2 linked regions of the Tsuneonella mangrovi genome follow. The protein of the gene in region 2 interacts with the protein of the main gene of each other region in a pairwise test. Links are inferred from orthologs where the notes say so. Each region holds a gene or a part of one and is shown on either strand. Other genes may lie near its edges.

Region 1 (3,070 bases), 160 kb from region 2 along the record:
AGCAGTCGCTCGACCTGCTGCTGGTCATCATGGTCGAAATGCTCACCGGGTTCTCGATCAGCTTGATCCTGTCGGTGGTCTATCGCCAACTGATCCGCCGCCCGGCGGTGGTATCGTGGGGAGCGACGGCGCTTGTGCTGCTGCTCTCGGTGGCGACCTATGCGGCGATCGATTCGTGGCTGCAGGGAATCTACTACTCGGGCATTCGCGACTCGAGCTTTGTCCAGCGAATGGTTGCGCTCGCTTACCTCGACGGCACGCTGCTCGGCGCGTGGTCGGCGCTCTATTACGCGATCAACTTCTTCCTCCAGGTGGAAGAACAGGCCGATCGGCTCGAGCGGCTCGAGGCGCAGGCGACCAGCGCGCAGCTGGCGATGCTGCGCTACCAGCTCAACCCGCATTTCCTGTTCAACACGCTCAATTCGATTTCCACGCTGGTGTTGCTCAAGCAAACCGAGCCGGCCAACGCCATGCTCACCCGCCTTTCGGGCTTCCTGCGGCACACGCTGATATCCCAGCCGAGCGGCAAGGTGACGGTGGCGCAGGAAGTCGAGACGCTGCAACTCTACCTCGAGATAGAACGGATGCGGTTCGAGGAGCGGCTGCGGACTGCGTTCGAGGTCGAGCCCGAGGCAGCCAAGGCCTGCCTGCCGGCGATGCTGCTCCAGCCGCTGGTCGAAAACGCGATCAAATATGCCGTGAGCCCGCAAGAGGAGGGCGCGCAGATCAGCCTCACTGCGCAACTCGTCGGACAACGGCTGCGCGTGGCCGTGTCGGACACCGGCCCGGGCTTGCGCAACGCACGCCAGCGCGCCAGCTTGCCGATGGCGCTTGCGGGTGCCGGCAGGACCGTGTCGACCGGCGTGGGACTTGCCAACATCCGCGACCGGCTGGCCCAGGCTTATGGAGACGATCACCGCTTCGAGATCCGCAATCCACCCGAGGGCGGGTTTACCGTGATCATCGAGATACCCTATCAAACGGCTGCTGACGTAGCGGCCGAAACCCCGGCGGCGAAACCGGCAGCGATCCCGAGCGTTGCCGCTACGCCCACTTCCCCCTCGCGCGGACCTGCGCGCCCGATTGGAACCACACCGGCATGACCATCCGCACCCTTGTCGTCGACGATGAAAAACTCGCTATCCAGGGGCTGCAACTGCGGCTCGAAAAATTCGATGACGTCGAGATCATCGGCACGTGCGCTAACGGGCGCGAAGCGATCCGCGCGATCAAGACCGAGAAGCCCGACCTCGTGTTCCTCGACATCCAGATGCCGGGGTTCGACGGGTTTTCGGTGGTCAAGGGCGTGATGGAAATCGAGCCGCCGCTATTCGTGTTCGTCACCGCCTACGAAGAACACGCGATCCGCGCATTCGAAGCGAACGCGGTCAACTACCTGATGAAGCCGGTCGACGAGGACAAGCTCGCCGATACGATCGAGCGGGTACGCGTGCGGCTGGCGGAAAAGCGCAGCGCGGAGGATGCGGAGAAACTTCTGAGCGTGCTCAGCGAAGTCGCGCCCGAGGCGGCGGAGGAATTCGTCGATGATGATGGCAGCGAGAGCAGCGACCGGTTCGAGAAGCTGATCAACATCAAGGATCGCGGGCAGATCTTCCGCGTCGAGGTCGATTCGATCGAGCATATCGAGGCCGCGGGCGATTACATGTGCATCTACACCGGCGACAATTCGCTGATCCTGCGCGAAACGATGAAGGATCTCGAGCGGCGGCTCGACCCACGCACATTCCAGCGCGTCCATCGCTCGACGATCGTCAACCTGAACCAGGTCCGCCAGGTCCGCCCGCACACCAACGGTGAATGCTTCCTGGTGCTTGAGAGCGGCGCCGAAGTGAAGGTCAGCCGCAGCTACAGGGATGTAGTGGCCAGATTCGTACACTGATTTGCTTTTCGCGCGCCCATCCGGGCGGTCGTGCGGCCTTGCGGACCCGGCGGGTCCGTTTAGGAACGATCCGATGACACCATTCGCGCTCCCGGGTTTCGATATCGACGCCTTCGTGGCGGCCACCTTGGCTGAGGACCTCGGCGAGGGTCTTCCCGGTGGCGGGCATGACGTCACTTCGGAAAGTGTAATCCCAGCGGATGCGCGGTTTTCCGGAGTGATGGACAGCCGCGACGCGATCATCGTCGCGGGGTTGCCGGTGGCGGAGGCGTTTTTCCGCGCACTCGATCCCGAGATGGAAATCGAGATGCTGGTGGCGGAAGGAGAGGCGGTTGGTTCCGGCACCGACCTGATGCGGCTCGCTGGCAATGCCCGCGCGATGCTGACCGCCGAACGCAGCGCGCTCAACACTGTCCAGCACCTCTCGGGCATCGCCACGCTGGTCCGCGAATATGTCACTGCGATGGACAATCCCGACTGCACCCTTCTCGACACCCGCAAGACCATTCCCGGCTTGCGCCACCTCGAGAAATACGCAGTGCGGATGGGTGGCGGCAGCAACCACCGCATGGGTCTGTGGGACGCAGCGATGATCAAGGACAACCACGTACTCGTCGCCGGATCGGTCGGCGAAGCGGTGCGCCGCGCGGTCGATGCCGGAGTCACCGAGATCATCTGCGAGGTCGATCGGATCGACCAGATCGAACCGGCACTCGCGGCGGGCGCGACCCGCCTGCTGCTCGACAATATGGACCCCGCGACCTTGCGCGAAGCGGTCGCGCTGGTGGCAGGCCGTGTGCCGACCGAGGCGAGCGGCGGGATCAGCCTCGATACGATCAAGGCCAAGGCTGCGAGCGGGGTGGACTATGTATCGGTCGGCCGCCTGACCCAAAGCGCGCCCGCGGCGGATATCGGACTGGACTTCACTGCCCTGTGAGGGTGCTGATTGCCCTCGCCTTGCTGGCCTTGCCGGTGCCTGCCTTAGCCCAGGCCTACCAGTGCCGGGTGCCGCAATCGGTTTCGGTGCCGCAGGTTCATCCTGACGGGCCGACACGGCGGGTGCCGGTCGCAGGCTACACGCTGGCGCTCAGCTGGAGCCCCGAGTTTTGCAAGCCGCGCAAGTCGAGCGCGCGCGACGCGATGCAGTGTTCGGGCCGCAACGGGCTGTTC
Region 2 (2,923 bases):
GGACTTTTTCGCACCGACGATCACTGTCGATACCGCCGGCTGGTAGAGCAGCCACGCGAGCGCGACTTGCGCTACGCTGGCGCCCTTGCTCTCTCCGATCCGCTTCATCACGTCGATCACGTCGTAAGCGCGGTCTTTGTCGACCGGCGGAAAATCGAAGCTCGCGCGGCGCCCTTCGCCCTGGTTGCTGCCATCGTCGCCGCGGGTGTATTTGCCGGAGAGCAGTCCCCCGGCGAGCGGGCTCCACACCATCAGCCCCACGCCTTCATTCTGCAGCATCGGCACGATCTCGCGTTCGAGGTCGCGCCCGGCCACGGTGTAATAGGCCTGGAGCGAAGCGAAGCTGGCGAGGCCCAAACGTTCGGACATGCCCAATGCCTTCATGATCTGCCACGCGGCCCAGTTGGAAACGCCGATGTAACGCGCCCGACCCGAACGCACGATGTCGTCGAGTGCACGCAGCGCCTCTTCCATAGGGGTCTGCCGGTCCCACCCGTGGATTTGGTAGAGGTCGACATGGTCGAGCCCGAGCCGGTCGAGGCTCGCATCGATCTGGTCCATCAGGTGATAGCGGCTGGTGCCGGAATCGTTCGGCCCATCGCCCATCGGGCCCATCGCCTTGGTCGCGATGACCACATCCGAACGCTTGACGCCGAGATCCTTGAGGGCCTGGCCCAGTAACCGTTCCGACTGGCCGCGCGAATAGACGTTGGCGGTGTCGATGAAGTTTATCCCGGCGTCGAGCGCCTGCTTGACCATCGCCGTGCTGGCCGCCTGGTCGAGCCCGGCGACAGCGGCGAATCGGCCCGGATCGGTCCCGAAGGTCATCGCTCCAAGGCACAGTTCGGAAACGATCAGCCCGCTCGAGCCGAGGCGGTTGTAACGCATAGTGAAATCTCCTCGTCGCTCCCCCGCAGCGGTCAACTAGGGGCGCGCCTGCCCGGTTCCCCGCACCAGCCATTTGTAGGTGGTGAGGCCTTCGAGCGCGACCGGCCCGCGCGCGTGAAGCCGCCCGGTGGCAATGCCGATCTCCGCGCCCAGCCCGAACTCGCCGCCGTCGGCGTACTGGGTGGAGGCGTTGAGCATCACGATCGCCGAATCGACTTCGTTGAGGAAGCGCTCGGCAGCGGCAGTATCTTCGGTCACGATCGCATCGGTATGGTGCGATCCATGCGCGGCGATGTGGTCGATCGCGGCATCGAGATCGTCGACGATCGCCACCGACAGGATCGCGTCGAGATACTCGGTGTCCCAGTCCTCGGCGCTTGCCGGCTTGATACGCGGGTCGAGCTGCTGCGCGCGGGCATCGCCACGCAGTTCGCATCCGGTTTCGAGCAGGTCGCTGACCACGCCAGCCGCATCGGCGAAGTCGGCGTCGATCAGCAAGGTTTCCATCGCACCGCAAATGCCGGTGCGGCGCATCTTGGCGTTGACCGCCAGCGCGCGGGCCTTGGCCGGGTCGGCGGCGGAATGGACGTAGGTGTGGCACAGCCCATCGAGGTGCGCGAGCACGGGCACGCGCGCATCGGCCTGCACCCGCGCGACCAGGCCCTTGCCGCCGCGCGGCACGATCATGTCGATCATTCCGGCGGCCTTGAGCATCGCGCCGACCGCGGCGCGGTCCTGTGTCGGCATCAGCTGGATGGCAGCAGCGGGCACCCCGGCACTTTCGAGGCCGCGCGCGAGGGCGGCGGCGATCGCTCGGTTCGAATGAACCGCTTCGCTGCCCCCACGCAGTAGCGCTGCATTGCCGCTCCTGAGGCAGAGGGCAGCGGCATCGGCGGTTACGTTGGGGCGCGATTCGTAGATGATCCCGATCAGCCCGATCGGGATCCGCACGCGTTCGAGCACGAGCCCGTTGGGGCGCTCTGTCCGCGAGATCACTTCGCCCACCGGGCTCGGCAGGTCCGCGACCGCATCGACTGCGTCGGCAACCCCGGCGAGACGCGCTGCATCGAGCTTCAACCGGTCGAGCATCGCCGGGCTCAACCCGGCCTGCTCGCCAGCCGCCAGGTCGCGCGCGTTCGCGGCCAGGATCTCCGCCTCATCCTCGCGGATTGCCGCAGCTGCAGCGTGCAACGCGGCAGCGCGCGCATCGTCATCCATCCGCGCCAGTTCCGCCTGTGCCGCACGCCCTGCAAGCGCCAGGTCCGCAACCAGCGTTTCGGGATCCTTGGTTGTCGTGGTCATGTCCATGATTGATGCCTCTAGCAGGCGGCGCGCGGCGAGTCAGCGGGGCCTTTGCACGATCGCAAAAATGGCCTCGCGCAACGTCGATTCACCGAGAGTAAAATTAATTCCATGTTAGGGAAACGATTCATCGCAGGACTCGCTCGACTCGCCCTGAATCACGAGGCCGGATTCGCTTCGGTAAGAACCCTCTGCTAGCGACCTCGGCCAACCAAACAGACGGAAGACGGGGGTCGTTTTCGATGCAATTTGCCGCCGGCGGAAAACTTGACCGCCTGCGCGCCATGTTCCCGGACCGCGAATTCTTCATGCGGTCGCAGGGGCAGGTCCGCTTTATCAAGGTATCTTCGCGCATCCAGATGGTCGCCGCCGCGCTGGTCGTCGGGGCGCTGCTGGTGTGGGGTGTGACGCTCGCCGGGATGGCGTGGAGCCAATACCGCGCCCAGGCCGATCGCGCATCGTTGCTCGACCGCGAAGCGCGGGTCGCCACCGCGCAGGAGCGGGTCGATGCGTATCGCGACAACATCAAGTCCGTCGAGAGCGACCTCAAGCGTCGCCAGACTTTCCTCGAGGAAATGGTCGATTCGCTGCCGGCCGACGTGAAGACGAAGGGTGATACGGTTACCGATTCGAGCAGCGAAGCGGCCAAGACCGTTTCCAAGGTCAGCGCATCGATCCCCGAAGCCGGGGCTCTCGCGCGGATCGAAGCGCGGCAACTCGCGTTCGTCGAACG

Evidence for each region. Proteins that work in one complex are often made in the same cells at the same time.
Region 1: the proteins of CJO11_RS07940 (region 2) and CJO11_RS08715 interact in binary tests that used the Escherichia coli proteins (3 or more experiments, as listed by UniProt). The link is inferred for Tsuneonella mangrovi from one-to-one orthologs.

Annotation. Positions count from the first base shown.
Region 1 is NZ_CP022889.1:1,778,269-1,781,338, forward strand. Bases 1-2,999 are described here. They hold CJO11_RS08715 (LytR/AlgR family response regulator transcription factor), read left to right. Parts: upstream 1-1,099; coding sequence 1,100-1,900; downstream 1,901-2,999. Other genes in these bases: CJO11_RS08710 (sensor histidine kinase), read left to right, coding at 1-1,103; nadC (carboxylating nicotinate-nucleotide diphosphorylase), read left to right, coding at 1,974-2,837; CJO11_RS08725 (ribonuclease T2 family protein), read left to right, coding at 2,840-2,999. In the rest of the region: more of CJO11_RS08725, read left to right, coding at 3,000-3,070. UniProt on the Escherichia coli protein: Member of the two-component regulatory system BtsS/BtsR, which is part of a nutrient-sensing regulatory network composed of BtsS/BtsR, the low-affinity pyruvate signaling system YpdA/YpdB and their respective target proteins, BtsT and YhjX.
Region 2 is NZ_CP022889.1:1,620,920-1,623,842, reverse strand. The notes cover bases 58-2,909. They hold CJO11_RS07940 (glutamate-5-semialdehyde dehydrogenase), read right to left. Parts: upstream 2,191-2,909; coding sequence 925-2,190; downstream 58-924. Other genes in these bases: CJO11_RS07935 (peptidoglycan DD-metalloendopeptidase family protein), read left to right, coding at 2,475-2,909; CJO11_RS07945 (aldo/keto reductase), read right to left, coding at 58-888. Also shown: more of CJO11_RS07945, read right to left, coding at 1-57; more of CJO11_RS07935, read left to right, coding at 2,910-2,923. UniProt on the Escherichia coli protein: Catalyzes the NADPH-dependent reduction of L-glutamate 5-phosphate into L-glutamate 5-semialdehyde and phosphate. The product spontaneously undergoes cyclization to form 1-pyrroline-5-carboxylate.